2 regions of the Bacillus sp. CPT56D-587-MTF genome follow, and region 2 is predicted to be linked to the other one. Evidence: riboswitches for the same ligand, from Rfam matches in the RefSeq annotation. Region 2 holds a riboswitch; the other holds the start of a gene.
What was found. A riboswitch is a leader RNA that binds a small molecule or an ion and turns the genes downstream of it on or off. The one in region 2 is predicted to bind FMN.

Region 1: it holds a riboswitch for FMN, as region 2 does, so the genes downstream of both, ribD (bifunctional diaminohydroxyphosphoribosylaminopyrimidine deaminase/5-amino-6-(5-phosphoribosylamino)uracil reductase RibD) here and AC3WVZ_RS06270 (ECF transporter S component) in region 2, are expected to answer to the same signal.

The regions. Positions count from the first base shown of each region.
Region 1 covers NZ_JBYTEF010000001.1:3,731,830-3,748,135, reverse strand. The annotation lists gene bioF (8-amino-7-oxononanoate synthase) at 1-666, shown strand, start outside; gene AC3WVZ_RS19215 (alpha/beta fold hydrolase) at 663-1,403, shown strand; gene bioC (malonyl-ACP O-methyltransferase BioC) at 1,369-2,178, shown strand; gene bioB (biotin synthase) at 2,180-3,178, shown strand; gene AC3WVZ_RS19200 (hypothetical protein) at 3,361-3,681, shown strand; gene ribH (6,7-dimethyl-8-ribityllumazine synthase) at 3,704-4,165, opposite strand; gene ribBA (bifunctional 3,4-dihydroxy-2-butanone 4-phosphate synthase/GTP cyclohydrolase II) at 4,184-5,377, opposite strand; gene ribE (riboflavin synthase subunit alpha) at 5,390-6,034, opposite strand; gene ribD (bifunctional diaminohydroxyphosphoribosylaminopyrimidine deaminase/5-amino-6-(5-phosphoribosylamino)uracil reductase RibD) at 6,016-7,128, opposite strand; FMN riboswitch at 7,434-7,577, opposite strand; gene AC3WVZ_RS19175 (CDGSH iron-sulfur domain-containing protein) at 7,768-7,974, opposite strand; gene AC3WVZ_RS19170 (DUF2552 family protein) at 8,114-8,359, shown strand; gene AC3WVZ_RS19165 (alpha/beta hydrolase) at 8,369-9,295, opposite strand; gene AC3WVZ_RS19160 (GNAT family N-acetyltransferase) at 9,377-9,859, shown strand; gene AC3WVZ_RS19155 (LacI family DNA-binding transcriptional regulator) at 9,959-10,822, shown strand; partial or broken gene AC3WVZ_RS19150 (IS1182-like element ISBth7 family transposase) at 10,941-12,310, opposite strand; gene AC3WVZ_RS19145 (Na+/H+ antiporter family protein) at 12,436-13,755, opposite strand; gene AC3WVZ_RS19140 (alpha/beta fold hydrolase) at 13,887-14,885, opposite strand; gene AC3WVZ_RS19135 (ribbon-helix-helix domain-containing protein) at 15,007-15,483, shown strand; gene AC3WVZ_RS19130 (bifunctional metallophosphatase/5'-nucleotidase) at 15,608-16,306, opposite strand, start outside.
Region 2 covers NZ_JBYTEF010000001.1:1,194,706-1,211,011, forward strand. The annotation lists gene AC3WVZ_RS06260 (peptidoglycan DD-metalloendopeptidase family protein) at 1-599, shown strand, start outside; gene AC3WVZ_RS06265 (hypothetical protein) at 764-1,450, opposite strand; FMN riboswitch at 1,699-1,838, shown strand; gene AC3WVZ_RS06270 (ECF transporter S component) at 2,001-2,579, shown strand; gene AC3WVZ_RS06275 (ferredoxin) at 2,701-2,949, opposite strand; gene AC3WVZ_RS06280 (YpbB family protein) at 3,248-4,309, shown strand; gene recQ (ATP-dependent DNA helicase RecQ) at 4,299-5,828, shown strand; gene AC3WVZ_RS06290 (CPBP family intramembrane glutamic endopeptidase) at 5,828-6,391, shown strand; gene AC3WVZ_RS06295 (LysM peptidoglycan-binding domain-containing protein) at 6,414-6,893, shown strand; gene AC3WVZ_RS06300 (metallophosphoesterase) at 6,960-7,736, shown strand; gene AC3WVZ_RS06305 (MerR family transcriptional regulator) at 7,736-8,611, shown strand; gene AC3WVZ_RS06310 (genetic competence negative regulator) at 8,689-9,297, shown strand; gene gudB (NAD-specific glutamate dehydrogenase) at 9,609-10,895, shown strand; gene AC3WVZ_RS06320 (hypothetical protein) at 10,976-11,185, shown strand; gene AC3WVZ_RS06325 (DUF3961 domain-containing protein) at 11,278-11,514, shown strand; gene AC3WVZ_RS06330 (peptidoglycan recognition protein family protein) at 11,594-12,124, shown strand; gene AC3WVZ_RS06335 (YpdA family putative bacillithiol disulfide reductase) at 12,233-13,213, shown strand; gene ansA (asparaginase) at 13,249-14,223, opposite strand; gene AC3WVZ_RS06345 (YpfB family protein) at 14,404-14,577, shown strand; gene cmk ((d)CMP kinase) at 14,707-15,384, shown strand; gene rpsA (30S ribosomal protein S1) at 15,719-16,306, shown strand, end outside.

The DNA.
Region 1 (16,306 bases), 2.5 Mb from region 2:
ATCGTAACAGATACCGTTTTTAGTATGGATGGTGATACTGCGTATTTGAGAGATTTAGTACAGCTGAAAGAGAAATACGGGGCAATCATTATAGTCGATGAAGCACATGCGAGTGGAATATATGGAATCGGCGGAGCTGGGTTATCTCATATAGAAAAAAATCTTGCTCAAAAAATTGATATACATATGGGGACGTTTAGCAAGGCTTTAGGGTGTTATGGTGCGTATTTGACAGGTGATGAAATTTATATAGAGTATTTACAAAATATGATGAGAAGCTTTATTTTTACTACAGCTTTACCACCAAGTACGTTAGGAGCGGTGCAAAAAGCAATTGAAATTGTAAAAGAAGATAACGAAAGAAGAGAGAACCTTATAGCAAACGGAGAATACTTCAGAACTAAATTAAGGGATGCTGGTTTTGATATTGGGAATAGTTCAACTCATATTGTACCGATTGTAGTCGGTTCAAATGAACATGCTTTACGGTTTAGTAAAAGGTTGCAAGAGGCAGGGATTGCGGCTATTGCAATTCGTCCGCCAACTGTGCCGGTTCATAGTTCTCGAATTCGCTTTGCAGTTACATCGCAACATACAATAGCTGATTTAAAATGGGCTATTGACCGAATTATCCACATTGCGAAAGAAGAGGAGCTTTTCGTATGAATGAGCTAAAGATTATTTTTATCCCCGGATGGGGAATGGAAGAGAATATTTGGGATTTAGTACTTCCGTATTTTAAAGGATATTCTGTTCAATGCATAGATTGGCGTAATGTGAAAGAACGAAGTGAATTTGCGGAACGAATTATAGATGTAGCGCATAATGACAACGTAATATTGGTTGGATGGTCACTAGGAGCGTTAGCAGCAGTTGAAGCTTATAAAAAGATTCAGGCAAAAGGCATCGTATTAATTGGTGGTACTGCTAAATTTACAAATACGAGCGATTACAGTAACGGATGGAATGCTTTGCATGTAGAACGGCTGAAAAGGAATTTGGCGAGAAGGAAAGAAGATACGCTCAAGCGGTTTTATGAAAATATGTTTACGAAAGATGAGCTAAAAGAGAATAAAAACTTTGAAGACATTGTAGACCGTTTTAAAGGTGATTCTATTCAGTCTTTACAACTAGGTTTGGATTATTTAATAGAAACAGATATGAGAGAAGAACTAAAAGAAATTAAAGTACCTATACTACTTATTCACGGAGAACAGGATGTAATATGCCCATTGTCTGCGGCACGTAGTATGACGGAAAATAGCAGCAGCGAGCTGAAAGTAGTAAGTGAAGCAGGGCATGCATTATGTGTGACAAATTTTGAATATTGCGCAAATGAGATAATTCAATTTGTAGAGGGGATACGACATGATCAACAAAACGTTACTACAAAAACGGTTTAATGGGGCAGCCGTATCTTACGATCGATATGCAAATGTACAAAAAAAGATGGCACATTCATTACTTTCAATCTTAAAGGAACGATATAGTGAAACGGCATCAATACGCATTTTAGAACTGGGATGCGGGACGGGGTATGTAACAGAGCAATTATCAAAGTTATTTCCGAAAGCACATATTACAGCAGTTGATTTTGCTGAAAGTATGATTGCGATTGCGCAAACTAGACAAAATGTAAAAAATGTAACGTTTCACTGTGAAGATATTGAGCGATTACGATTAGAAGAATCATATGATGTCATTATTTCAAATGCTACATTTCAATGGTTAAATAATTTACAACAAGTGTTAAGAAATTTATTTCAACATTTGTCTATAGATGGGATATTACTCTTTTCAACGTTTGGACATGAAACGTTTCAAGAATTGCATGCTTCGTTCCAACGTGCGAAAGAAGAAAGAAATATAAAAAATGAAACATCGATTGGTCAACGTTTTTATTCAAAAAATCAGTTGCTTCATATATGTAAGATAGAAACAGGGGATGTGCATGTTTCTGAAACATGTTACATAGAGAGTTTTACAGAAGTTAAGGAGTTTCTGCATTCTATTCGAAAAGTAGGAGCAACTAATAGCAATGAAGGATCATATTGTCAAAGTCCCTCACTCTTTCGTGCGATGCTACGCATATACGAAAGAGACTTCACGGGAAATGAAGGGATAATGGCAACGTATCATGCTTTATTTATACATATAACAAAAGAGGGGAAGAGATGAAATGAAACAAGTACAAACAAAAAGGGATTGGAAAAAGCTTGCATACGACGTAGTGGAAGAGAAGATGATTACGAAAGAAGATGCAATAGCGATATTAGAAGCTGATGATACCGAAGTTTTAGAAATTATGAATGCGGCTTACATTATTCGCCATCATCACTTTGGTAAGAAAGTAAAATTGAATATGATTATTAATACGAAATCTGGATTATGTCCTGAAGATTGTGGATATTGCTCACAGTCTATTATTTCAGAAGCACCGATTGATAAATATGCATGGTTAACGCAGGAGAAGATTGTAGAAGGGGCACATGAAGCAATACGCCGTAAAGCAGGTACATATTGTATTGTAGCGTCTGGTCGTCGTCCGACGGATAAAGAGGTAAATCACGTAATTGGAGCAGTTAAGGAAATTCGTGAAACGACAGACTTGAAGATTTGTTGTTGTTTAGGTTTCTTAAATGAAGATCAAGCAGGACGTTTAGCGGAAGCAGGCGTGCATCGTTATAACCACAACTTAAATACACATGCAAATAATTACGATAGTATTTGTTCAACTCATACGTATGATGATCGTGTTGATACAGTTCAAAAAGCAAAACAAGCGGGCATTTCCCCATGCTCGGGAGCGATTTTTGGCATGGGAGAAACAATTGAAGAGCGTGCTGAAATTGCATTTGAATTACAACGTATAGATGCAGATTCTATCCCTTGTAATTTCCTTGTTGCTGTAAAGGGGACACCTCTTGAAGGACAAAAAGAGTTAACTCCAGTAGAATGTTTAAAAGTACTGGCAATGATGCGTTTTGTAAACCCAACAAAAGAAATTCGTATTTCAGGAGGACGTGAAATCAATTTACGTTCTGTACAGCCAATCGGTTTATTTGCAGCAAACTCTATTTTTGTCGGGGACTACTTAACGACAGCTGGACAAGAGCCGACTGCGGACTGGGGTATGATTGCAGATTTAGGATTTGAGATTGAAGAATGTGCATTATAAGATAGATGAAAAAGCAAACTTGTAAAAGGGTTTGCTTTTTTTGTAAATAAAATGTAATAAATAGTTGTAAACGCTTGATATTATTGGTTTTTAAGCGAAAAAAAGAATTTTTGTGGACGAATTTTCCAAGCCCTAGTTGTACATAGTAAATATGTAATTTATATTGGGTTGGAGGATTTTACATGTACAAATACATATTAGCGATTATGACTTGTTTAATTTTAATAAAAGCAATAAGTTCTGATCCAGTTAAGGCTGCTGAAAATCCTGAACAAAAAGAAATGCAACAAAGAATCGAACAACACTTTCGAACGAAAGCTGAACATTTTGGATTGAAAACGGAAGGAAAAGATTTAAAGGAAGTTAGAAAAGAAATTACTATTATAGAAGAAGCGAAAAAAAGAGAGAATGTATGGAGAACGGCACAAGCTCTTCATATAAAAACAGAAGGAAAAACGATGAATGAATTAATAAAAGATGTACAAAAAAAGGTGAAAAAATAAAAAGAGGCCGCAGCCTCTTTTTTTATGCCCATTGTTTTGATAAGTGAGCCATTTCAATTGCAGCAACAGCTGATTCATATCCTTTATTACCAGCTTTCGTACCTGCGCGTTCAATCGCTTGTTCAATTGTTTCTGTCGTTAATACGCCGAAAATAACTGGGATGTCCATTTGTAGTGATAAAGACGCAACACCTTTTGCTACTTCAGTACAAACGTAATCGTAGTGAGTTGTAGCACCTCGGATTACAGTACCTAATGTAATAACAGCATCATACTTTCCGCTACTAGCCATCTTTTTAGCGATTAAAGGAATTTCAAATGCACCAGGAACCCAAGCAACATCAATATCATTTTCTTCTACACCGTGACGCTTTAATCCGTCTAAAGCGCCGCCAAGTAACTTACTTGTAATAAATTCGTTAAAACGTCCAACAACAACTCCAACTTTTAATCCTGTACCAACTAAATGACCTTCGAATACCATAATAAATCTCTCCTTTAATTATAAGTTTAGTAAGTGTCCTAATTTGTTTACTTTCGTTTGTAAATACGATTTATTCTCTTCTTTTGCTGGCATTTGCAACGGTACACGCTCGACTACTTCTAAATCGTAACCTTGTAAGCCAGCAATTTTTCTTGGGTTATTCGTTAATAATCGTAAACTCTGTAAACCTAAATCTTTTAATATTTGAGCACCGATACCGTAATCACGAAGATCAGCAGGGAAGCCGAGTTTTTCATTTGCTTCTACAGTATCAAATCCTTCTTCTTGTAATTTATAAGCACGAAGCTTATTAAGAAGCCCAATGCCTCTTCCTTCTTGCCTCATATAAAGAAGAACACCTTTTCCTTCACGCTCAATTTGAGCAAGTGCTGCATGGAGTTGTGGTCCGCAATCGCAGCGATGTGAACCGAATACATCTCCTGTTAAGCATTCAGAATGAACACGTACAAGTACCGGTTCACCTGTTGAAATATCACCTTTTACAAGTGCGATATGTTCTTTCGTATCTAATGAGTTAGAATAGCCAATTGCGTGGAAAGTACCGAAATCTGTAGGTAATGTAATTTCCACTTCTCTCGTCACAAGTGTTTCATGATGGCGGCGGTAAGCAATTAAATCTTCTATTGTAATCATTTTTATATCAAATTGTTTTGCGCATTCTATTAAATCAGGTACACGTGCCATCGTGCCGTCCTCATTTATAATCTCGCAAATAACTCCAGCTGGTTCGGCACCGCATAGCTTTGCTAAATCAACAGCAGCTTCTGTATGACCTGCACGACGCAGGACACCGCCTTCTTTCGCAATTAATGGAAAGATATGTCCAGGTCGATTGAAATCAGCACCTTTTGATGCGGGGTTTAACAATTCTTGTATCGTAGTTGCACGTTCGTGAGCGCTAATCCCTGTTGTTGTAGAGACATGGTCAATGCTCACTGTAAACGCAGTATGATGTGAATCTGTATTATGAGATACCATTGGTTCTAATTGTAGACGTTCTGCGTACCCTTCCGTAATCGGTACACAAACGAGACCACGGCCATGTGTAATCATAAAATTAATTGTTTCTGGTGTAATGTACTCTGCTAAAGCAATAAAATCGCCTTCATTTTCTCGGTTTTCATCATCACATACGATAACGACTTTACCTTTTTTTAAATCTTCTAGAGCTTCTTCAATACGATGAAACATTGTGCTTCCCCCTTATAGAAATCCGTTTTCTTGTAAAAAGCTTTCGGTCATTGAACCTACTCGTTTTGTAGGTTTAGTAATAAAGCGTTCAATATATTTACCAATCATGTCACACTCAATGTTTACGATATCTCCGGCATTTTTTGCTCCAATGACAGATTCGCTTACTGTGTGCGGGATGAGTGAAATCGTTATGGAAGATTCGTCTATATCAAATATCGTTAAACTCGTTCCATCAACAGCAATGGACCCTTTCTGCAAACAATAGCGCAGTAGTTCATCAGAAATTGCTATTTTGTAATAGACGGCATTGTAATGTTGTTTTTTATTTAAAATCGTTCCGATTCCATCAATATGTCCTGAAACGAAATGTCCACCGAATCGTCCGTTTGCAGCCATTGCGCGCTCTAAATTTACTTTAGAGTGCGGTTTAAGCATGCGAAGTGATGTCGACTGCATCGTTTCAGGCATTGCATCAACTGTAAATGAAGTAGTTGTAAAGCTTGTTACAGTTAAGCAAATACCGTTAACCGCGATACTATCACCTAAGTGAACATCTGATAAAATTTTTTTTGCATGAATCGTTAATTTCATCGCTTCTCCGCTTTGTTGCATGTTTGCTATCGTTCCTAATTCTTCTACAATTCCTGTAAACATTTCGTCACCTCGTTTCGGGCATTCGCAACGATTTTTATATCATCACCAATTTGTTTCATCTCTTGAATTTTCAAGGAAAGCGCATTTTGTAATTTTGAAAAACCATTTCCTCCAAATAAAGTAGGAGCATCTTTCCCACCAATTAATTTCGGACTTATATAGGTTACAATTTCATTAAAATTGTTTGTTTTTAAGAAACTTGCATGAATCGATTGGCCACCTTCAACGAATAGAGAAAGAATTTGTTTCTCTCCAAGAAAGGAAAGAAGGTCCTCGATTTCTATATGTTTCGTTTCCATTTGGAATATAGCTATATTTTTAGATTCATAAGAAGATATCTTCTCTTCCTTTACATCCTTACCGACAATAATCCATGTCGGTGCTAAACCATCTGTTATAACATGAGAAGATGGTGGCGTTCGTAAATGGGTATCTAAAACAACGCGAATAGGATGTTTCCCACCATTTGGAATTCTTGTTGTTAAATGAGGATTATCAGCTATAACTGTATTCACTCCAACAAGAATTGCATCATGTGTATGGCGATATTGGTGAACATCAGCACGTGCTTCTTCACCTGTAATCCACTTACTTTCACCAGTTACAGTTGCTGTTTTTCCATCTAAGCTCATCGCTGTTTTGATTGTTACAAAAGGGCGCTTCGTTTTCATGTAGTGAAAAAAGTAGCGATTTAATAAAACTGCTTCTGCTTCAAGAACACCGGTCGTTACTTCAATTCTAGCTTCCTCTAATCTTCTTTTTCCGTTACCAGAAACGAGCGGATTACAATCGAGAGTAGCAATTACAACACGCTTAACTCCTTTTTCGATGAGCAATTCACAACAAGGTGGTGTTTTTCCAAAGTGGCTACACGGTTCCAGTGTTACATAAACGGTAGCGTCTTTGGCGTTCTGACCAGCCATTTGAAGGGCATGAACTTCTGCGTGTTCTTCACCAGCTCGTAAATGAGCCCCCATACCAACAATGTTTCCATCTTTTACAACAACAGCACCAACCATAGGATTTGGACTTGTTTGTCCTGATGTCCCTTCTGCTAACTGCAGGGCAATCCTCATATATTCTTGATCTGTCATTTTCTTCACCTCTCCTAAAAAAATCAAAAAACCCCAAGGATTTAATATCCTTGGGGTTTGGGAGACGTGATTTCTAGAAATATAGTTTGAATACGAAAGCATAGGAAAGAAACCTAACGATAATTGATATTTCTGCATAAGGAAAAAACCTAGCAAAATATCAAATTTTTAAACGCTAGTTGTCTCTTTTTATTTCAGCATAAAAAATAAGTATAGAAAATTAAACATATATAAAGAATCAAAATGAATCTTTAAAAATATGCATACTGAAATAAAAGTGTATTCACTATATAAAAAACTAGAAACATATCCTTCTCCCATCCAGACTATACTGTCGGCCCTAGAGTTTCACTAGATCCACCGTTTTCGAGTTGAAAACGGGTCACGGACTTAGAAGTTTTCACTTCATCACCGCCGGTTGGGAATTTCACCCGACCCCGAAGGATGCTGTTTGCTCAAATTATAGCACAAAAAAAATAAAAGGCTAGTAAAAAATATTCGAATGTGAAGAATTGTGTGAAAATATATGCAGGCTGGAATGGAAATAAAAGTATTAGAAATGTTGTAAGGAGAAGGGATATAACGGAGTTGCTAAAAAGAAAAAACATGCACAAAAAAATGTGCATGTCACATGTAAAATTATTCTGCCTCTGGTGCTCTAACAACAGATTCGAATTTACCTTTATGCGAAGCGTCGCAATAAGGCATATTTTTTGATAAACCACAACGGCATAAAGAAAATGCCGGTTTTGCTGGGAATACATTCCCTTGTGAGTCGACTAATTCCACGTCCCCTGTAACGCGAAAAGAGCCATTATCATTTACTTTAATTTGTACTTTTGCCAACGTTATCCCTCCTTTCCAAACGCTTAATTTCATCATATAATCAAGGGAAGTGCTTGACAATATAAAAAGAGCACTTTGTTTGAGAAAGAAGAGAGTGTTATAATAGTTTTCATAACTGACTAGAGTAAGGTGACGAGAGATGGATAAACAATTACATACATTACGAAACATTGCAAATGAGCGCACGTGGGCATCATTTTTGAATGATAATCATCCATATAGTTTGTTACATTGGTCCATTGCAGGTGTAGGGCAAGAGGCAAAGGATGTTTGGTTACTTCAAGATGAAGTAACATTTCAAACGACAGAATTCCCAACGTTAGATGATGCAATGCAATGGATTTCTGAAAATATGGAACAAGTTACAGACGTTTTAGCGCAATAAAAAACAGGCTTATGCAAGCCTGTTTTTTGTTTCTTTCACATATGTGTTTAAAAATTGATCGACGGCTGCTTCGTACTCTTCTTTATTTTCGTTATAAGAGCAAGCGTGTGCACCGTGTTCTGCAATATAAAGCTGCTTATTATTTTCTTTCGCTTCATATAATGCTTTTGTCATATCAGCTAAAATATAGTCGTCATCTTTACTATGAATAAAGAGAACGGGATTGTTAATGTTTTTTATACAGTCGATTGGTGAAACTTCACGAATTGTATAACCGTCACGAACTTTCAAAAATGCGTTTGCTAAAGGTAATAAAGGCCATTTTGGTAAATGGAATTCAACCTTTAAACGGTGCTGTAATTGTCCTTGAAAATCAGAGAAAGGACAATCTGCAATATAGAAATCAGCACCATCTTCTACAAGTCCTGCGTATTGAAGAAGTGTTGCAGCTCCCATAGATTCACCATGAATACCAAGTGTAATATTGGTGCCAAAACGGTTTTTTAGCCAGTCAACTACGGATTTTAAATCATGTTTTTCATAGTATCCATAGCTTGTTGTTTTTCCGCCAGTTTTACCATGACGACGATGATCGTAAATGAGGACGTTATATCCCCTTTTTAAGAATAAGTTTGCATATTTTACAGAGTTTATTTTATTTACAGTTACACCGTGGCAAAAAACCATAAACTTATTGGTGGAATGACCAGCAGGAATGTAATATCCGTGAAGGTCGTATCCGAATTGTGAAGGGATATGAATTTCTTCTTTATGAAGAGCATCAAAATCCTCTATACGAAAATGTTTTTTCGTTTCTCTTTCGAGTACTTCTTCCTCTGTTTTTTTCTTTAAGTACATCACTTTATTTGTAAAGAAAATCCCAAGGGCAGTTATTGCACCTAGTATAGTAAACAGTGCTGCAAAAAAACGTTTCATACTTTACCTCATCCTCCAAATACCGTTACATGTGATACACTTATATTGTATCACAATGATATAAAAGGGGAGAAATAGGAAATGCTGCATATACAAAAAATTACGCCAGCGATGAAAGAAACAATCCGAATGTTCATGTGTGAGAACTGGGGAAGTTCATTGATGGTTTCACGTGGTAAGGAACATCAGTTAGAAGAGTTGCCAGGATTTGTTGCGCTCTCAGATGACAGAATAATCGGAATTATAACGTATGAAGTGACCGGAAATATATGCGAAATTGTATCGCTAGATAGCTTTGAAGAAAGAAAAGGAATAGGGACGAAACTTGTGGATTGTGTATTACAAGTTGCAGAAGAAGAACGGTGCAGACAGGTTTGGCTTATTACAACAAATGATAATATGAATGCGTTACGATTTTACCAAAAACGTAATTTTGTAATGACTAATTTATATGTGAATGCGGTAGAGGAGGCACGAAAAATAAAGAAAGAAATTCCACGTATGGGATATGATAATATCCCAATTTTACATGAAATTCAGTTGGAGTATCGTTTAGTGAAATGATGTAACAATTTTCAGAAATATGAGTTATTAATCTTGACGGATAGTGTAATTTAGGTTACCGTAAAATTGTAATCTATTACCATATTAAGGGGTGACGATGTGGCAACTATACGTGATGTTGCAAAATTGGCAGGTGTTTCAGTCGCAACCGTTTCACGAGTTATTAATGAAAAAGGATACGTTCATGAGGACACAGTAAAACAAGTAAAGGAAGCAATTGAAGAATTACGTTATAGGCCAAACAGTGCAGCGAAGCCACTATTTAAAGAGAGTTCAACGATAATTGCATTACTTGTAGATAATTTATGTAACCAATCAAACATCACTTTGCTACATTGTATTGAGGAAATAGCATATAAAGAAGGCTATCAAATCATTATTTGTAATATAGAGAATAAAGATAGATACATACATATGCTGAAGCAAAATAACATTGCAGGTGTTATTTTGACGAGAGCAGTTTTTAAAAGTGTAGGAGAAATTCCATTTCCATTTGTTGTGATCGATGAGCAACAATCACATGGAAATTATTATGAAAGTGGACAGAGAGCTGTTTCTTTATTAAAAGAGAAAGGGTGTCACTTTCTTGCATATTTCGGTGAGGGAGAAGAAAGTGAAGAAATGGAAGATCATATAGCAGGGTTTTTAGACACTGTTTGGGATGAAGGAATCTCTTATCGAGAAGAATGTGTACAAGGGTATACAAATAAACAATTTATTACATTATTGCAAAACAATCCGTATATAGATGGAATTGTAGCCTCAAGTGATCAGGTTGCTATTGAGTTAATTCGGTCAGCGAGATTTCTAAATATACATATACCAGATAAATTAAAAATTGTTGGACCGAATGGGAGTATAGAGTGTGAATGGATAGGTTCATCACTACCGACAATTGAAAGCTATGTCAAAGATAACGGAAAAGTAGCTTTTCAACAATTAAAAGGAAAAATAAAAAAGTAAAAGGTGCGTTTTATACGCACCTTTTTCAGAGTGTTGGGAAACCCTTTAGGGTTCCCAACACTCTGGAATCTTTTTTGATTTTAGCGAATAAAAACAACATAAAATAATAGAATTTTAAAAAATAGCCCTCCACCTGACCCTTTTTGGTCAGGTGGAGGGCTATTTTTTTCATGTTTTGACAAGCTGCGGTGAGATAAGCTTGCATTTGGACAGACTTCAGCCCTCGAAACCGGGCATAGCGGTAGCCATGTAGTTCTTTGGCGTCTGCAAAGCTTCGCTCTATAGTGGAACAGCGTACTTTATACAACCTTTTCCCTGTAGCTGTTAGCTTGTTTTTTCTAGCAATATCCTTATATTTCTCCCACACATGATGAGTGATAACTTTTTGTTTTTGTTTCTTTGAAAAGCACACCTCACGTAACGGACAAACAGCGCAGTCTTCTGGATTCGATTTGTATTGACGGTATCCTTCACGATCAGTTGTTACATATTCTAGAATACATCCCATCGGACAAGCGAAAACATTCATTTCTTCTACATATTTAAATTGGCTTTTCGGTACTTCTTTATTCCGTTTTCCAAATCGGCGATACCCCATCACCATAAATATATTCCGTTCTGATAGTTTCTTACAGATATATCCTGTAAAATAGCCAGCATCAAGGGCAACAGCTTCTACTTTGAAGTCGAATTTATCAATCTGAGCTTGGAGGCGTGCTAAATACGGCTCGGAATCTGCCATATTTCCAGCCGTTACATAGGTATCTGTAATAATATTGTACTTCGCATCAGTCGTACGATGATCCAAGAAATGAAAACCATTTGGTTTTCCATCTCTCATTAAAAATCCACTATCTGGATCCGTTGTACTTATACGAGTTTTTTTGGTAGGGGTATCACTTTCCTTTCTAGGTTTTAATTCTTTTTTCCATGTACCTCACGATCTTCGATTACCGCAGCTTCTAGCTCGTCTATATAAAACTTTGCTTTTTCTTTTTTATATTTATGTACAAATTTATTTTTATTGGCATTGGCCTTAATATGTGTAGAATCTGTCATCAGTGCACGTCCTCCTACCATCCGGTGCTCCGTCGCTTGTCTCACAATCTCATCAAAAATTTCTTCGAAAATATTTGTATGAATAAAACGAGTACGACGATTCCAACTGATTGTAGAGTGATCCGGAATAGTATCCGATAGAGAAAACCCTAAAAACCAACGGTAGGCAATATTCGTTTTAATTTCCTTTTCCAATTGACGCTCAGAACGAATACCGTAAAAATATCCAATAAACATCATCTTAAATAAAACAATAGGATGAATGGACGGGCGTCCATTGTTTTCACAGTAATAAGGGCGTAACTTCTCTTCAATAAAATCAAAACTAATTGTCGCTTCAATTGCACGAAGGAAATGATCTTGTGGAACCAACTCTTCTACAGAAACAGATACACGCTCATCACGATGATTTTTTAAAGCACCCATCATAAAAAATCTCTCCTTTTCCTCTTTTTTATCAGTGTTGACACATAAAAAGAGGTTCAGACACAAAAACAGGCTGTGGAGAAGACTTTCTCCACAGCCTGTAAAAGGTGCGTTTTATACGCACCTTTTTATAATGTAATTGCGGCAATAAAGCCAAATATAAGTAACGGTATATTGTAATGTAGAAAAGTGGGTACACATGTATCCCATATATGATGGTGCTGACCATCAGCATTTAAACCGGATGTTGGTCCAAGGGTACTATCCGATGCTGGAGATCCTGCGTCACCTAGTGCTCCGGCTGTACCGATAATTGCAATTGTGGCCATTGGACTAAATCCAAGCTGAATGCAAAGAGGTACAAAAATGGTTGTTAAGATAGGGATGGTTGAAAAGGATGAACCAATTCCCATCGTAACGAGAAGTCCAATAACGAGCATAAGAAATGCAGCGAGTGGTTTGTTATTTCCGATTATATGTGCACTCGTTTGCACTAGAGATTCAACATGTCCTGTTTTTCGAAGAACAGCGCCGAATCCAGCGGCAGCAATCATAACAAAGCCAATAAAGGACATCATACGCATTCCGCTTGTTAATATCGCATCTGCTTCTTTAAGTGGTAGACTGCCACTAACTGATAAGACGATAATACCTGCTAAAGCACCGAAAATCATTGATTCTGTTGTTAATTGAACAGTTAATGTAGCAATGATAGATAATAACCCGAAAGTAATGCTACGTTTTGTATAGGGAACGATTTCATTTTCGGTAGTATGAATTTGTTCTGTTTCATACGTACGAGGTTTTCGGTACGTAATGAATACCGCTACACATAATCCAATAATCATACCGATTGCTGGAATAGTCATTGCTTTTGGAATAAGTGTGACATCAAATGTAAGGCCGCTTTGCGCAGCGTTGGTTTGCAATACGTCATGATAAATTTTTCCGAACCCTGCAGGGATCCACATATAAGGAGTAATCAATCCAAATGTAATAATACATGTGACAAGTCTGCGATCCACTCTCAGCTCATTTAATACTTTTAAAAGTGCTGGAATTAAGATGGGGATGAAAGCAATGTGAACAGGAATCACATTTTGTGAGAAACAAGCCATCGTTAAAATAATGAATAAAATAAGTATTTTAGAATAAACTTGTTTTTTCGTGTCTTGTTCATTGCCAATCCATTTTAATGCAGTTTGAATCATAGCATCTGGAAGTCCTGTTTTGGAAAGGGAAATAGCGAAACCACCAAGCATTGCATAACTTAAAGCGATTGGAGCACTGTTTCCAAGACCAGTTGTAAAAGTGTTAATCGTTTCTGAAATACCGAGTCCGCCGATAAGTCCGCCTGTTAAAGCTCCAACAATGATGGCGACAATGACCTGGACACGTAACAAACTAAGCAATAGCATAATTGCTACTGCGACGAGTACAGCGTTCATAATAAATGTAATCTCCCTAAATTTTTATTCTGTTAAGACAAGTAAATATGAAACATTTTGCTATGTTTATACATACTTGCGACATATTATTATAAAATGTTTTCTATGAAATGTAAAAGAGCCTTTTGTTACTAATGCTGAAAAGCTAGCTCTTGTTTAATTGATTGTAAAGAATTAGCGAATAATTCTGGTTCTTCTAAATCAGGAGAATGTGCTGAATTTGGGAACCAAATCATCTTTTTTATAGGCGCTTCAATAATATCGCAATATTCCTGAACGAGTGCATAAGGAGTTTGATAATCATAGCGACCAGAACAAAAATAAACTGGAATAGATAAACTTGAGATAGAAGAAAAGAAATCGATTGTCAGCATTTCTTCCCATAAAATTCCAGATTTTAAATTTCCTGCGAGAAACTTGAACCAATCTAATAGCGTATATTCGGGAGAAAAGAAACCTTTTCGTATGAAAGAAAAGGAAGATCCGTTTTGGATTGCGCCTCCAAATGTGCCAAGCCACTTTCTTTGAATAATGAGACGTCTCGTATCTAAAAATGGTGGTTTGCCTAATTTTAAAAGGGAAGCTAATGCTTTTTTATGATCATGTTTTTTTGCAGAATGAATTAAATGTTGATATAGCAATTCTTCATTTTGTTTCATATGTACAATTTGCCCAATACCGATGTAAGCCTCGATATACTTTGGATATTGATGTGCTATGTTAAGCCCAATAATACTTCCCCAAGAATGACCAGCGAGAAATAGTTTTTGTTTGTTGAACTTTTTAAGTACATATTGAATCACTTCTTTTGCATCGGAAACGAATTGTTCGATTGTGAAATTTGCTCCGAAATCTTTCATTGAAAAGGATTTACCAGCTCCGCGCTGATCCCAATTAATAACAATAAATTGCTTCTCTAATTCTTTTTGAAAATGGCGAATAAATCCGATTTGTGCCATCCCAGGTCCGCCATGACAGCATAATAAAATAGGTTGCTCTACGTTTTGTCCACGCATAAGGAGAGTTTGTTTTCGATTATTAATCATAACGCTTTCTATCGTAGCGATACTATTAGGAATGAGTTGTTTGTTTTCGTTATAGAACTGAGGGGTGTAGCTACGAAAAAGCATATTGAAAACCTCCTTTTGTGAAATCGTATGAATCGCACAGGCTATTCATTTTGCATATACTGTTAGAAAATCATTGTAACATACCATACTAGTGTCATTTCAACACGGGAGGAGGGAAATTGTGACGATTGGAGAAATTATAGATGGTTTAAATAGACGTGAATCCATCGCTATTATAGCAAAACGTCTTGAAATAAGCCCGTATACATTATCGAAGAAATTAAGATTGATTGGATACGAATATGATGGAGAGCAGAAGAAACGTATTTTTGTAGGAGATGGAGAAGAACCACGTCACTTACAACTCCAAGAAGCGACCGCCCTTCAATATGAGAAAACAGATTATCAATTATTAATTTATGAGCAATTACAAAGCATTTATGAGTTATTAAGAAAAAGAGAAGAAGTAATTGCACCAATTGTGAGTAAAAGTACAGAGAAAAAGAGACGAACCTTTTCTATTAATACAGAAATATTAGCAAGATTGGACCTTATATCAGAATCGAAAGGAATTCAAAAATCTAAACTTGTAGAAGAGGCGTTGCAACAATTTTTACAGCAATATGAAGTTGACAAAACATCACATTTTGATAACTAAAGAAAAGGATACTATGTTCATTAGAAGAACGAGTATCCTTTTTATGATGTATATTACGTATAAAATAGAGAATCAGTACAAATCCTTTATACGTGAAAAATGAAATTTATTATTAGAGAAACACTTAATTTACTTTTTGAATTCTTCCATCAATAACTGGCTGAATTGGTTCTTTTAATTGTTTTACGTAATTGACTAACGCTTCAAAGTCGTTTGGCCCAGTTTCTGCATTTTTACCATTTTTAAATGATACGAATCCATCACCGCCAGAAGCTAAGAAGGCATTTGCAACTACGCTATACGTTGTAGATGGAGATAATTCTTCTCCGTTTGTTAAACGTATATTTGTAACTTTTTCACCGTTTGGTTTATTTGCATCCCACGTATATTGAATACCTGAAATTTGAAGCATTCTTGTTGTTCCTTTTTGCCATTGCTGATTTAAAATATCGCGAATGTCTTGACCTGTTAAATCTACTTTAATCAATTGATTTCCAAAAGGTTGAATGCCGTATAACTCACCCCACGTAATATCACCAGCATCTAAGTCATTACGAATGCCACCAGGATTCATGAGGGAGATTTGAGTTTGCATCGTTTGACGCTGAGCATCGGCAACTAAATTTCCAAGAGTGGACTCACCAGCATCATTTTGTTTACGGTCGATAGGTGCTGTAGATTTTCCGACCACTTCATTTACAAGTGGTGCGATTTTTTCTTTATATTGATCTAGTTTTTTCTTTACTTGTTTATCAGGTTCTACACCTTCATGATACGTTGTAACAACTTCAGCTTTTTTCTTTACAATATCCTTTGTTTTACG
Region 2 (16,306 bases):
GCGGTGTCATGTTATTGAGTATACTGTTTGTATCTCAATTACATGTTTATGCAGAAGAAAATCGATGGACATGGCCTGTTGAAGGTCAGATAAGTGATTATTTTGGGACAAGGCATGGAAAACACTATGGTATTGATGTAGCTGCGCCGATTGGAACGCCTGTGGCAGCTATCCAAGATGGTAAGGTAACGAGGTCTTATTATTCAAGTAGTTATGGAAATGTTGTATTTATTAAACACGGAGAATATGAGGCTGTATATGCACATTTAAATAAGAGATATGTGGATCAAGGAGATTATATTTCCAAAGGAGAAAAAATTGGAGAAGTAGGGAACACGGGAGAATCGCGAGGTGCGCACTTACATCTAGAACTTCATCAAGGAAGATGGACGATGGCGAAAAAGAATGCGATGAACCCATTGCTTGTTTTAAGTGAACAAAGAAATGAAGTTGTTTCTTCGTCATTATATGTCGTACAAAAAGGGGATACTTTAGTTAGTATTGCACGGAAATTTAGTATGACACTTAAGGAAATTAAAGAAAAAAATGGATTGCAGCAAGAGCTAATTTATCCTAATCAACAATTATATGTTAAGTAAAGGAAACGCTTCAAAAATTAAACTTTGAACAAATTTATGTTCTTCTTAAATAAGATTCAATGTAAATGAAATTATATGGGCGCTTTTGCTAGAACTATTGAGTGAATCAGAGCATCTATATCTAAAAGAAAACCGTCCCAAAATTTATTTTGGGACGGCTTCTTTTACCAAAAAATAAAGACACATATAAATCCAGAAATAGCTAAATAGCTATATAAGTAAAAAACTTTTGTTCTTGTTTTCTCTTTTGTTCGAAACAGTACGATAGTCGGTTCAATTAAACCGATTGTCAAACAAAGTAGGCCAAGAAGCATACAACCAATCGAGATAGAATACAGGGCGATTTGTGGTGCTTGAAATGGAATCATCCATTTTAATAAAAATGCAATAAGTGCAGTGTAACAAATACTACCGATGTATTTATTCAGTGGTGTATTAGAACGAAAACCAGGAAGTTTTTTTAAGAAAGAGCGGGAAACAACTTCTGTTTGTAAAGATGTATGCTCTTCAATAATTTTTTGAGCTTCTTTTCCTTTTTGAAAAAGAGATAAGATCCAATTTCGCTCACCCTGAAAAATAAATTGAGAAGTTGTCAAATAGTGATCAATCTTCACTTTATTCCAACTCTTCCACGGATGACGCTCACACAATTTTAATTTACTTTCTGTTTTTTTATCATACTGATAAATACTGATGCCATCTTCATCGAAAGTAGCATAGTATGTCTCGTTTGAGAATGTGCCTAAATCAATTGGGCAGTAGAAAAGTAATTCTTTTTTTAAGTAAAAGTATTCTTTTCTTAAGTTTTTTTTCATTGCTTCTCGAATAGAATGTCTCTTGTCTTTTTTCATGACATTTCCTCCATAACTCAGAAAATGTTCTTATCTTAACAATTCAATATCTTATCACTTTTAATTATATATGACTAGGTAATTCAAAAGAGAAATGCCGAATAATAAAAAATATGGATTGTATTGTAAAATATCTCGCAATTTATTTGTTGTTACGAAAAATAAATAACTAATTTTAAATAAGTTACAATTTTTTAGTTCACAATGTTATGAGGTTGTTGTATAATGAAGGGGAAAATAGAATATCGGTCTATCTTCGGGGCAGGGTGAAAATCCCGACCGGCGGTGATGAACTATTTATGATTTTGTTCTAAGCCCGCGAGCCGTTAAGGCAGGATTTGGTGTGATTCCAAAGCCGACAGTATAGTCTGGATGGGAGAAGATGGAGGTTCAAGCGTTCAAAAAAGATATGGATTTGAACGTCTGTTTGGTGTGCCTTAAATTCTCCCTTTGTGTAAAACACAAAGGGTTTTTTCGTTCTATGAAAAAATAGGCATAGCAGAACCTTTCCACTTTCCATGAGATGATCGATGGAAAAGGAGAGAGAAAGATGAAACAAAAAAACAGTGTAGTGCAGATGGTGAGTGTAGCGATGCTAAGTAGTATTGCATATTTACTAATGATGTTGGATTTCCCGTTCCCAGGGCTTCCGCCATTTTTGAAAATTGATTTTAGTGATGTACCAGCTCTAATTGCGGCAATTATCTTTGGACCAGTAGCAGGAGTGATTGTAGAGGTGATAAAGAACATTTTACATTACGGGATTCAAGGAAGTTTAACGGGAGTACCAGTTGGAGAAATTGCAAACTTTATTGCAGGATGTTTATTTATTGGGCCAGCAGCTTTCTTATTTAGAAAGTATCGTACTGTGAAGAGTTTAACTACAGGATTAATGCTAGGGACAATTACAATGGCACTTATTATGAGTGTATTAAACTACATCATCATATTCCCGGCGTACACTTGGTTTTTAAATTCACCAGCTATGTCTAGCGAAGCTATAAAAACAACGGTTGTAACGGCAATCTTACCATTTAATTTAATTAAAGGGATTGTTGTAACAATTGTATTTGTAGCATTATTCTCACGCCTGAAAGTATGGGTGTTTGCAAAAATGAAAAATGCATAATATATACTAAAACCATTAGTAGTGTGAAACTACTAATGGTTTTTTATTAAGGAAAATAAAATTTAGATACAAAAAACGCCCCTCATCAATAGGAGGGGCGTTTTTTGAAGTTAATAAAAGACTATTCGAATTTTAAAGCGTCTCCGTCGAATGATTCGTCAGCAACTTTAATTGAGTCAGTTGGACAGCCTTCGAATGCATCCATCATATCTTCAATTAATACATCTGGAATTTCAACGATACCTTGGTTATCATCTAATGTTACAAATGCAATACCTTCATCATCATAGTCATAAATGTCTGGTGCAGCAGCGCCACAAGCACCACATGCAATACAAGTATCTTTATCAACGATTGTATATTTTGCCATCTTTTTTCCCTCCTGATAATATGTATGTGAAAAGCTCGCCATAAAAATTATAACCTTATTGTAAAACGGTTTGTAAAACTTTTCAACATAAAATTATAATGATAATGCTTATCAATTAGAGTGTCAACTTATTTTTGAATTATGTCATAAGATTTTCAAAATACGTAAATATGATTTCGTTTGATACAATAGAATATATACAAGTATATAGTTCTTATATGATAAGTTTAATGAGCGACAGTAGATAGTGTAATTGTACTGAAAAGAATGAAGTTAAGATTGGAAGGTGGAAGCGGTCATGCAAATACAATATACTTTGTTGCATTGTTTAAAACAATTGAATGGTGAAAGAACCGTTTCTTCTATTTATTATTTACTAAAGGGCAAACGTTCTTCGCAAACTTTACAAGATGGAAATATGTTCCGAATTTCTTTTTTGTTCGGAATATATAAATCATTAAATAGAAATGACTATGATGGTGAAGTTGCAAAGTTGTTGCAAGCGGATTTTATTCAAGAAATACATGAAAATACATATGTGTTAACACCTACGGGTAAAATGCAGTTACATAAATGGGAGGAAGTTTATGCTTTTCCGGCGCATTTGCATGGTTTACATTATGGTGAATTAGGTGAAACATTTTGGAAAAGATTATCATTAATTATTCAAACCATATCAAATTTACAACAGAATAATACGAGATTTATTCCAATTCAGCAAGATACAGAAATAATGATGTGGGTGAAACGTTTTCTAACAGGAAGGCCATATAAGAGAAGTGAGTTGGCGAGAAAACTATGGACGGAAGTACATAATCTTTTAGAAAAGAGTAATGCGATAGAAGCGACGATTGTAACATATCGATTAACGGGTTATGAACGCATTGGTTGTACATTGCAACAATTAGCAGAAATTACGAAACAAGATATATTCAGGGTGTATTTTTTATTTTGGGGTACAATACATTTCTTTATACAAGAAGTTCGTGATAAAGAAAATGAATTTCCACTATTAGCTGAAATTATATCTTATCCAAATGAGAGAGCTGAATTATTTAGTTTATCCACGAAAAAAACATATAATTTTTGGAGACAAGGACGTTCTTTAGAAGAAATAGCGACGATTCGGAATTTAAAGGTTGCAACGATAGAAGATCATTTTGTTGAAATTGCTTTGCGAGAAAAAGATTTTTCTATTGAAATGTTTATGGAAAAAGAAAAGATAGACAAAGTAATAAAAGTAATTGAAGCATTGCAAACGCGGAAGTTACGTGTTTTGAAACAAGCGGTTGGAGAAGATATCTCTTATTTTGAAGTTCGTCTTGTATTAGCGCGGATGGAGGGTGTAAATGAAACTTGAAGAATATTTATATAAGTGGTTTGGATATTCTGAATTTCGTCCAGGTCAAAAAGGAGTAATTACAGATTTATTAGAAGGAAAAGATGTGATAGCAATGCTTCCGACTGGAAGAGGGAAATCTATGTGCTATCAGTTTCCGGGGCTTATGCGAGAAGGAACAGTGCTTGTTGTATCACCGTTATTATCTTTAATGGAAGATCAAGTGACACAATTAAAGTATGTTGTGAAAAACCGAGTGATAGCATTTAATAGTTTTCGGACATTAAATGAAAAAAGAGAAGCGATGAAAAAATTATCTTCATATAAATTTATTTTTGTTTCACCAGAGATGTTGCAGTCGGAGTTATTAATTAGGGAATTGAAGAAAATTCATATTTCATTATTTGTTGTTGATGAGGCTCATTGTATTTCTCAATGGGGTTATGATTTTAGACCGGACTATAAAAAACTAAATGTAGTTATTGAAAATATTGGTTCTCCTACAGTATTAGCATTGACAGCCACAGCGACAAAAGGGGTACTGCAGGATATCGCAGATAGTTTAAATTTAAAGGGTGCCGCGGAACATGTATACTCTATTGATCGTCCTAATATTGCAATGGATGTGCAATTTGTAGAGACGATAGAAGAAAAGAAAGAGGCGCTTTTAGAGCAGGTGATGTATTTACAAGGGCCGGGGATTGTATATTGCTCAAGTAGAGCGTGGACAGAAAGGTTAACGGAATACTTGAGAGGGAAAGGTGTTACTGGTGTAGCTTTTTATCATGGTGGTATGGAACATGAAGAGCGTATGTTAATTCAACAGCAGTTTATGAACGATCAATTGCAACTTGTAATATGCACAAGTGCATTTGGTATGGGGGTAAATAAGGCGAATACGCGATATATTATTCATTTTCATTATCCAACTAATATAGCCTCTTACTTACAAGAAATCGGAAGAGCTGGAAGAGATGGCGAACCGAGTATAGCTATTTTATTATGTAGTCCGTTGGATCATGATTTACCAATTTCAATCATTGAGGATGAATTGCCAAGTAAGTCACAAATAAAATTTTTATTTTCTTTACTACAAGAAAGAATATTTCAAACGAAGGAATTACCAATAGAAGATGTAGAAGAAATTTGTTATAATGCAGCAAGATTTAATGAGCAATATTGGCGTTTCGTTCGTTATCATCTCGAACAGGTTGGAATTATACAACAACGAAGATTATTATTAGAAGGTTTGTCAGATGAAATCATGAACCGATTAATAGCTGAAGTAGAAATAAGGTTGCGTAATAAATATAGTGAGCTAGAAAATATGAAGTCATGGATACAAGTTAAAGGGTGTAGACGTGAATATGTGCTGCAACAGTTCGGTTATAGGAAAGAGCAAGAGTTAATTAATTGCTGCGATTATTGCGGTATTACCAAAGAAGATTATAAAAAAAGACGAGCGCAACAATCGGATTTCGACTATAATTGGGAAACAGAGTTACAAAAGCTTTTCGGCCTAGAAAAGATGGAGGAATGATGAACATTCAAAGGCATAATGTTGAAGATATGAGTCCGCAGGAAATAAGGCTGAATCTATATATAACACAGTTAATTATTATCGGTATTGGCTGTTTACTGGCATATATATTATTTCAAGATGTAAAAGAAGTCTTTAATTTATGGAAATGGGAACCAGTATCTATACTTATTATAGGTGGTTTGTTAGCGATTGGTATTGTGTTATTAGATTATGTTGCAATGCGAGTGTTTCCGGAGTCATGGTTTGATGATGGTGGTATTAACGATAAGATGTTTCGAGGAATGTCCGTTCTACACTTACTCGTTATTACGTTCTTGATTGGTTTTGCAGAAGAATTTTTATTTAGAGGTGTAGTACAGACTCATTTTGGAATTGTAATTGCGAGCTTCGTATTTGCAGTGTTACATATTCGTTATATAACAAAGCCATTTTTATTTTGTTTCGTCTGTTTTATTAGTTTTGTCTTTGGTTATGTATTTGAATGGACAGGAAATTTGTTTATAACAATCTTTGCACACTTTCTTGTTGATTTTATAATGGGACTCCAATTAAGAAAATAAATGGAAGGTGGTGGTGAACAACATGAGGAAACGAATTCCTGATTTTGAAGAGGAATTAGAAGTTGAGCGAGTGGAAGAAAAAGAAAGTTTACCGCCGCGTAGTGAAATTCATAGAAATAAAGAGAAAAAACAAAAGTTTAAAATAAATCACATTTTCGTCCGGGTTTTAACATTTCTATTCATTCTTCTGCCGATTAGTATTTTGTGGTACACGGATAAATATATTCAGGTGAAGGGTGATAGTAATAATGCTGGAAAAAGTGCGTTTGAAGTAATCTTCTTTGATTCAGCTAAATCTGAGTCGCAGAAACATTCTGAAAAAGTAATAACGCATACTGTGAAAGAGGGAGAAACTTTAGAAAGTATAGCGAAGCAATATTTTTCAGATGGAAATGGAATTGAAGTAATTAAAAAGTATAATAACTTGCAGGAAGATGAAGTGAGTGCAGGTCAAGAATTAAAAATTCCGATAAAAGATAAGTCCACAAAGCAAGAAAGCTAGCGAGTTAAGCGATCACAGTTTGTTATAAAAGCCTAGGATTATCTTTATGAGGAGGGAGTCAAAAATATGATATGGATTATATTATTCAGTACTCTCATAGGCATGGGGATTTTATTACTTTTTGTGATGTATAAAGAAGCGATGCGTAATACGGTGTTGGAACATACTTTAGTATTTAAAGAATTTCCGAAAAGTTTTCAAAAAGTAAATGTGTTTTTTATTTCTGATATTCATAGAAGGGTCATTTCGAATTTGTTAATTGAACAAGTAAAAGGAAAAGTAGATCTCGTAATTATCGGAGGAGATTTAGCAGAGAAAGGTGTCTCTTTATCAAAAATCTCTGCGAATATTCAAAAGTTAAGAGAGATAGGTCCTGTATATTTTGTGTGGGGAAACAATGATTATGAGATAGAATATCATGAATTAGATGCGTTATTATTAGAAAATAACGTAAAAGTTTTAGATAATACAAGAGTGGTATTTGAGTCTGAATTAGGAGAGAAAATTTGTTTGCTCGGTATAGATGATGTTGGATTGCACCGTGATCGTCTAGATTTGGCATTGGCGGATTGTAAAGAAGATGGTTTTCGTATCCTAGTTAGTCACAACCCTGATATAATAAAAAAAATGTCTGGAAATGAACAGATTTCACTTGTGTTAAGTGGACATACGCATGGAGGACAAATCCGATTATTCCCATCTAAAAAATATTTAAAAGGTGGCGTATATAACCATTTGAATACGATTCTCTTTGTTAGTAATGGGTATGGAACAACATTGATACCACTTCGTTTCCGAGCACCTGCTCAAACACATATCATTACATTGTGCGGAGGGAAATGATGCCAACTCTTAGTGGGAAATATAATATAAAAGCCGTTTCGAATATAATTGGAGTTCAGCCGAGTACGCTTCGTGCATGGGAAAGACGATATCAAATTATTGCCCCAAAGCGGAATCAAGCTGGGCATCGCTTATATACAGAAGAGCATATTCAAATTTTAAAATGGTTAATGGAAAAAGTTTCTTCCGGTATGATGATTGGACAAGCAGTTCAGTTATTAGAAGAGAATCGTTTGCAGAGTACAGTTCAAAAAGAGATACATTTCGATAAAGAAGTTGTTTTAGTGGACGATTTGCTACAAGCTTTGTTAAAATTTGATGAAATTACAATTGCTGCATTATTAAACGAAGCTTTTAGTATATATTCAACAGAAAAGGTTGTTGCCAGTATCGTTCTTCGAGTGACAGACAAATTATTAACGTCAAAAAATAATAATGAGATTTCAATGGTGCAATTTCAATATGCACTATCATTTTTACAAACGCGTCTAGGGATGGTGTATCACAATGCCTCAATGTTTTCCTCTTTACACAAAGTTATTGTGTTAGAAAAGGATGCATTGAAAGGATTTATTTTTTCAACTTATTTACGCTTAAAAGGATATGAGGCGATATATATTAGGACAAGCTTAGCTGAAGATGGTATGTTATCAGCGGTAGAGGAAATACAGCCGAAATATGTATTTATATCTTTTGCTGACGAACAAGAAATGAAAAAGACGATGAACTTTATAAATTTATTACAAGAAAAAAGGGAATCTCTTTCTGTTGGATTTATCGGAAATCTAGGCGTTCTAAACCAGTTGGACATTGAAACAATCTTAATTGGTGATACGAAAGAAGAATGGGATGGATGGTTAAAAATGTCGGAATAGTTGTTCGAAAAGAACCATCTATTTTCTATTTCATATAATAAAAATTAGATGCATTGGTTACGTAGGGAGGGTATGAGATGAGGCTGGAACGATTAAATTACAATAAGATAAAAATTTTTCTAACATTTGATGATTTATCTGAACGAGGATTAACGAAAGAAGATTTATGGAGAAATGCACCGAAAGTACAGCAATTATTTCGTGATATGATGCAAGAAGCAAATAAGGAATTAGGGTTTGAAGCAGATGGTCCGATTGCAGTTGAAGTGTTTTCTCTACAAGCACAAGGGATGGTTGTAATTGTAACGAAAGAAAATCAAGAAATGGATACAGATGATGAGTTCCGTGACGAGTTTATTGAAATGCAAGTGACTCTAGATGAAAGTGAGCATATATTATATGAGTTTGCTACGCTAGATGACGTAATTAACCTGTCGAATCGCTTATATAACCTTGGTGTAACTGGCGGAAAGCTATATACGTGGGATGAGCGCTTCTATCTTTGGGTGGAAGAAGAGGAACAAATTCAATTGTTAAAGGCGGATTTTATAGCTATTTTAGCGGAATACGGTAATCCGTCTACAGCAACCATTTATCGCATCATGGAGTACGGTAAAGAATTAATGGATGTTAACGCGATAGAACAAATACACAATTACTTTGTGAAAAAACAAAACCTCAGCTAATACAACATAGCTGAGGTTTTGTTTTTATTTGGAGAAGGGAAGGGATGATTGTAAATACTCGAACATACTTTTTGGAAATAAAATATGCAGTTTTATGGGAGGGTGGTTGATGAAAATAAAAAATATTTAAATATTTAAGTATTTTACTTTTCTAAAAGTAATAAAAGGACTATAATAATAGTGAAAACGCTTGCAACAGAAAATAGTTTGTATATATTTGTTAGCGTTTTCTATTGCATTCCAAATTTAAGGGTGTATACTAGGCAATGAAGGTTTACTAAACAAGTGAAATTACAGGGGGTTTACTTACTATGGTAGCCGAAAAGGGAACTCAAACAAAAACACAACAACAAAGGGAACAACATTTTGAACTATTGAATTCAACACAAATTGTTATTAGTGAAGCGTTAGAAAAATTGGGTTATCCAAACGAAGTATATGAATTATTAAAAGAACCAATTCGTATGATGACAGTGAAAATACCAGTTCGTATGGATGACGGGACTGTTAAAATATTTACAGGATATCGTGCGCAACATAATGATGCTGTTGGTCCAACGAAAGGTGGAATTCGCTTCCATCCGAATGTAACAGAAAATGAAGTGAAAGCACTTTCAATCTGGATGAGTTTAAAATGTGGTATTGTTGATTTACCATATGGTGGAGGTAAGGGTGGAATTATCTGTGATCCACGTGAAATGTCATTCCGTGAGTTAGAAAGATTAAGCCGCGGTTATGTACGAGCAATTAGCCAAATCGTAGGTCCGACGAAAGATATTCCAGCTCCAGATGTATTCACAAACTCTCAAATTATGGCGTGGATGATGGATGAGTATAGCCGTATTGATGAATTTAATTCACCAGGATTTATTACAGGTAAACCGCTTGTATTAGGTGGATCACATGGACGTGAAACAGCAACAGCGAAAGGTGTAACAATTTGTATTCGCGAAGCTGCTAAAAAACGTGGCATTGATATTAAGGGTGCACGCGTTGTTGTTCAAGGATTCGGTAATGCTGGTAGCTTCTTAGCTAAATTTATGCATGATGCAGGTGCGAAAGTTATTGCAATCTCAGATGCTTACGGCGCGTTACATGATCCAAACGGATTAGATATTGATTATTTATTAGACCGTCGTGATAGCTTCGGTACAGTAACAAAGCTATTTAACAATACAATTTCAAACAAAGAATTGTTAGAACTTGATTGCGATATTTTAGTACCAGCTGCAATTGAGAACCAAATTACAGAAGAAAATGCTAATGATATTAAAGCGAAAATCGTTGTTGAAGCTGCAAATGGTCCAACAACATTAGAAGCGACTAAAATTTTAACAGATCGCGGAATTTTGCTTGTTCCAGACGTGTTAGCAAGTGCTGGTGGTGTAACAGTATCTTACTTTGAGTGGGTACAAAACAACCAAGGTTACTACTGGACTGAAGAAGAAGTAGAACAACGTTTAGAAAAAGTAATGGTAAGATCATTTGATTCTATTTATGAAACAGCACAAGTTCGTAAAGTGAACATGCGCTTAGCGGCGTACATGGTTGGTGTTCGTAAAATGGCTGAAGCAAGCCGCTTCAGAGGTTGGGTATAAAATATTATATCTTGAGAAAACGTGATTTCCTTTCGAGGGAATCACGTTTTTTTGTTGAAGTATTAAATGAGGTGTTGTATATGGAGAATGAAATGCTGGAACGAGTAGAACAATTAGAAGAGAAGGTTAAGAGGTTAGAGGGAGAACTTGCAAGAACGATGAAAGCTCGAAAAATAAGTACCGTTCGGATGTTCGGGGAAGGGTTACTGTTTTTGGTATTTGGTGTGGTTGTAGTAGGGCCGATTATTGCCGTTGTAATCTCGATTTTTACTTGGCTTGCTGAAAAATAAAATAAAAATAAAAAGAACGCTTGTTCTATACGAACAAATGTGCTATACTCTCCTTAGATAAACAAAACGGAAATGATTTTAAGGAGAGATAAATGATGAAAATGACAGTAGACCAAAGATTTATGATGCCAGCAGATGTTGTAGAGCGAGTGGAAGTATTACGAAACAAACAAAGCAAGCGTGGCACATTATTACAATCGGTAAATAAATTTTTCGGTTTAGATACGAAAGAAGATTGTGTTTGGTTTTACGGTTTTTATGGAGTGGCTGTAAGTATCTTGTTGTTTATGGTGTTCACTTCAAATATTTTCGATTTTCTCTTCGCGTAAGAAATATGCGATAAGGACATTGCTACCGAATACATATATAAGGAAGTAAGGTAATCTTCTAGAGCGGGAGTTGGTAGCAATGGCGATGTTTCCTATAGAGCGCAACTATATTGGATATGGAAGTTCACGACCGGGGATTCCTCTGACTAAAGTGAGATTTATTGTAAGCCATGATACGGGGAATCCTGGAAGCAATGCGATAGGGAATCGAGATTACTTTAATGAATTACAACCGAAAGCTTCGGCGCATACATTTATAGATGATAAAACAATATTGGAGATTATTCCTATAAATGAAGTTGCGTATCATGTTCGATATGGTGTGCCGACGGATAATGACTTATATGGCTATGACGCGAATAAGGCGGCCATTGGAGTGGAACTTTGTTATGGTGGTGATGTTAACTTTTGGGAAGCATATAATCGTTTTACATGGTATCATGCGTATTTATGCCAAAACTTTGGCTTAAATCCGAAAAAAGATATCGTGTCACATAAAACGCTTGATCCAGCTAGAAAGATTGATCCTGAGAATGTATTAGGGAAACAAGGTATTAAATTTCAGCAGTTTTTAGCAGATGTCTATCGGATGTACGTTTCGTTTAGATGACAAATATATGAAAAATGAATACAATAAAGATAGGTGCCTACTGCTGTAAGTAGGTTTTTTCTTGTTTTTATAAATAGTGTATTGGTAGAAGACTAGGAGTGGACGAGTATGCAGAAAGAAACAGTTATTATAATCGGAGGCGGTCCGTGCGGATTAGCGGCTGCAATTTCGTTGCAAAAGGTAGGGATAAATCCGTTAGTAATTGAAAAAGGAAACATTGTAAATGCCATTTATAATTATCCAACTCATCAAACATTTTTCTCTTCTAGTGAAAAATTAGAAATTGGTGATGTAGCTTTTATTACAGAAAATCGTAAGCCAGTTCGAAATCAAGCGCTTGCGTATTATCGTGAAGTAGTAAGACGTAAATCTGTACGTGTAAATGCTTTTGAGCGAGTGGAGAAAGTTCAAAAAGATGGAGAAGCTTTTCAGGTTGAGACGACAAAGCGTGACGGAAGTAAGGAAATATATATAGCGAAATATATTGTTGTAGCAACTGGATATTATGATAATCCAAATTATATGAATGTTCCAGGTGAGGAATTGAAGAAAGTAGCTCACTATTTTAAAGAGGGGCATCCTTATTTTGATCGAGATGTAGTAGTTATAGGTGGGAAAAACTCGAGTGTAGATGCCGCGTTAGAACTTGTTAAATCTGGTGCACGTGTAACGGTACTGTATCGTGGAAGTGAGTATTCACCAAGCATAAAGCCTTGGATTTTGCCGGAATTTGAGGCGTTAGTACGAAATGGTACAATTCAAATGCATTTTGGGGCTCATGTGAAAGAAATTACTGAGCATACATTAACGTTTACAGTTGATGGTGAAGCTCTTACAATCAAAAACGATTTTGTATTTGCGATGACTGGTTATCATCCTGATCATAGCTTCTTAACGAAGATGGGTGTTCAGATTGATGAAGAAACAGGACGTCCAATTTATACAGAGGATAGAATGGAAACGAATGCTGAAAATATTTTCATTGCAGGTGTCATTGCTGCTGGAAATAATGCAAATGAAATATTTATCGAGAACGGAAGATTTCATGGAGATGCGATTGCGCAAACCATTGCATCAAGAGAAAAATAAAAAGGAGCTGTCGGGAAAACCTCGACAGCTCCTTTTTATTCGTGCATAAACATATTTTGAATGGATTCATGAGAATTTGTATTCTCTAATGCAACAAGTAATTTAATGCGTGCTTTTTGTGCATTTAAGCCGTATGTGAATACAATGCCCATATCTTTTAAGTGTTTACCGCCACCTTCATACGAATATACGTCTTGAACGATACCGTTGAAACAGCGAGAAACTAATACGACAGGAATACCTCTATTTAATAATCTTTCTAGACTAGGTAGTGTTCTTGGAGGGAGATTACCTTGTCCAAGAGCTTCGATAACAATGCCGTCTACAGGAAGATTTTCGATTGCTGCTAATAATGTATCATCCATGCCAGCATATGCTTTTAGAACAACTACATTTTTAGACACTTTGTTTATCGTATATGTTTCGTGATGTACTAAAGCGTGATGGAAGACAACGCCGCGTTTTGTTACCATTCCAATTGGTCCGTATTGTGGGCTTTGGAATGTTGCAACATTACTTGTATGTGTTTTCGTTACATTTGTAGCGCAATGAATTTCGTCGTTTAATACGACTAAAACACCTTTTTCTGCAGCTTCATCACAACTAGCAACTTTTACAGCTGATAAGAAGTTATATAGACCATCAGCACCTAACTCATTGCTAGAGCGCATTGCACCTGTCACTACGATCGGAATAGTTGCTTGTACTGTTAAATCTAAGAAATAAGCTGTTTCTTCTAATGTATCCGTGCCATGCGTAATGACTACGCCATGAATGTTGTCTTGTTTTACTCTTTCATCAATGATGACTTGTAATTGTAACATTTCGCTCGGTGTCATATGAGGAGATGGTAGGTGGAACACATCTTCAACGATTAAATCAACATCGCCTTCTAAATCAGGAATGAATTTTAAAAGAGGATTTTTTTCACCTGGTTGTACGACCCCAGTTTCTTTATCTTCCTCCATTGCAATTGTTCCACCTGTGTGTAAAACTAGGATTCTTTTCAATGCTTATACCCCTTTCAAGTAAAAAAATACATTTAGAACATAACATGTTTTGAGTAAATTCGACAATGGAAATGTATAAAAGTATGCCTCGAAAATGACAATAAAATTAACTGCTATATGTACGATGTATAGAATCATGAAACGAAATGTGCAAATATAGTATAGGAGGGAAGAATTCCGGTGAAAAAGATGGAGAGAATTTTTATTCGTATATTAATAATACAATTCATTTGTCTTTCTGTTGTGCAATTGTTATTTATACATAAGTCATCAGTGAAATATTTATCTAAAATTGTTTATTATGAGGGTGTCATGGTAAAAAACAAAGTGGAAATCTTGCAGGTGAATAGGTAGTTTTCATTTTCTTCTATGAAGGATTATGCTACAATAATTGAGGATTTAATGACGTGAAGCAAATGAGAAGAAGCAGGGTGAACACCTGCTTTTCGTTTTGTTTTATAAGTGAAAAAATGAGGTGTTACAATGGATAAACGAATTTCAATTGCTATAGATGGTCCAGCAGCTGCTGGGAAAAGTACAGTGGCAAAAGTTGTTGCGAAGGAACTTTCTTACGTTTATATTGATACAGGCGCAATGTACCGTACGCTTACATATGCAGCCCTTGAACAAAAAGTAGACATTGAAAATGAAGAGCAGTTAATGGAAGTTGTAAAGAATGTAAATATTGAGTTTCAGCAAGGAGAAAATACACAGCTTGTATTTTTAAATGGACAAGATGTTTCTGAAGTAATTCGTACACCTGATGTGACGAATCGAGTATCTATTGTAGCGAAACATCGCCTTGTTCGTGAAGAAATGGTACGTCGTCAGCAAGAGTTAGCGAAAAAAGGCGGCGTTGTAATGGACGGCCGTGATATTGGTACACATGTATTACCGGATGCTGAAGTGAAAATCTTTATGCTTGCTTCTGTTGAAGAAAGAGCGGAAAGAAGACATTTAGAAAATTTAAATAAAGGTTTCGATTCTAATTTAGAGCAGCTAAAAGAAGAAATTGCTCAGCGTGATAAATTAGATTCAGAACGCGAAGTTTCTCCACTAAAAAAGGCTGATGATGCATTGGAATTAGATACGACTTCTTTATCAATTGAAGAAGTTGTCCAAAAAATTATGAGCATTGTTTCTGGAGTGTTTGCGAAATAAAGAAAGGGGATAGTCCTCTTTCTTTTTTTGTTTAAATAGAAATGTAAAGGATACGTGAATTGTGAGTCTCTTTCCTTGACAAATGAGCTGATTTGTAAGAAGTTAGTTAAAGAGGAATAAAACTGTCAGAATATATTCGCTATTATATTTCAAAACATACTTTTTTCAAGCTGGTTTTGCTGTATACTATTTATATAGATTTAATATATTTTCTTGTGAATGTTATTGAAAAAGAGTATGTGATGAGAAATTCTTAAACATGCAAATGAAAACTTTGTTTTCATTTCGTATATACATAAAAAATGCTTTGTCAATTCTGTAGGGAGGTATTTCCATGGTAGAGAAAATGAATGAAGAAGTTATGGATTCAAAAGAATTACAAGTTGGTGACGTTGTTACAGGTTCTGTAACGAAGGTTGAAGAGAAACAAGTGCTTGTAAATGTTGGATACAAAACAGATGGCGTAATTCCAATTAGTGAATTAGCTAACGTTCATATTGAAAAAGCAAGCGATGTTGTAGAATTAGATCAAACACTAGAGTTGAAAATTATTAAATTAGAAGAAGATGATCTTGTCTTATCTAAACGTGCCGTTGATGCAGAAAAAGCATGGGTAGAACTACAAGAGAAATTTACTTCTGGTCATGTATTTGATGTTACTGTAAAAGATATTGTGAATGGCGGATTAGTTGTGGACCTTGGTGTTCGCGGTTTTATTCCAGCTTCACTTGTAGAAGTACATTATGTAGAAGACTTTACTGACTATAAAGGTAAAACATTAGCGGTGAAAATTGTTGAATTAGACCGTGAAAAAAATCGTGTAATCCTTTCGCATAAAGCGGTAGTAGAATTAGAACTAGATTCTAAGAAAAAAGAAGCAATTTCTTCATTAAAAGAAGGGGACGTTGTTGAAGGAACAGTA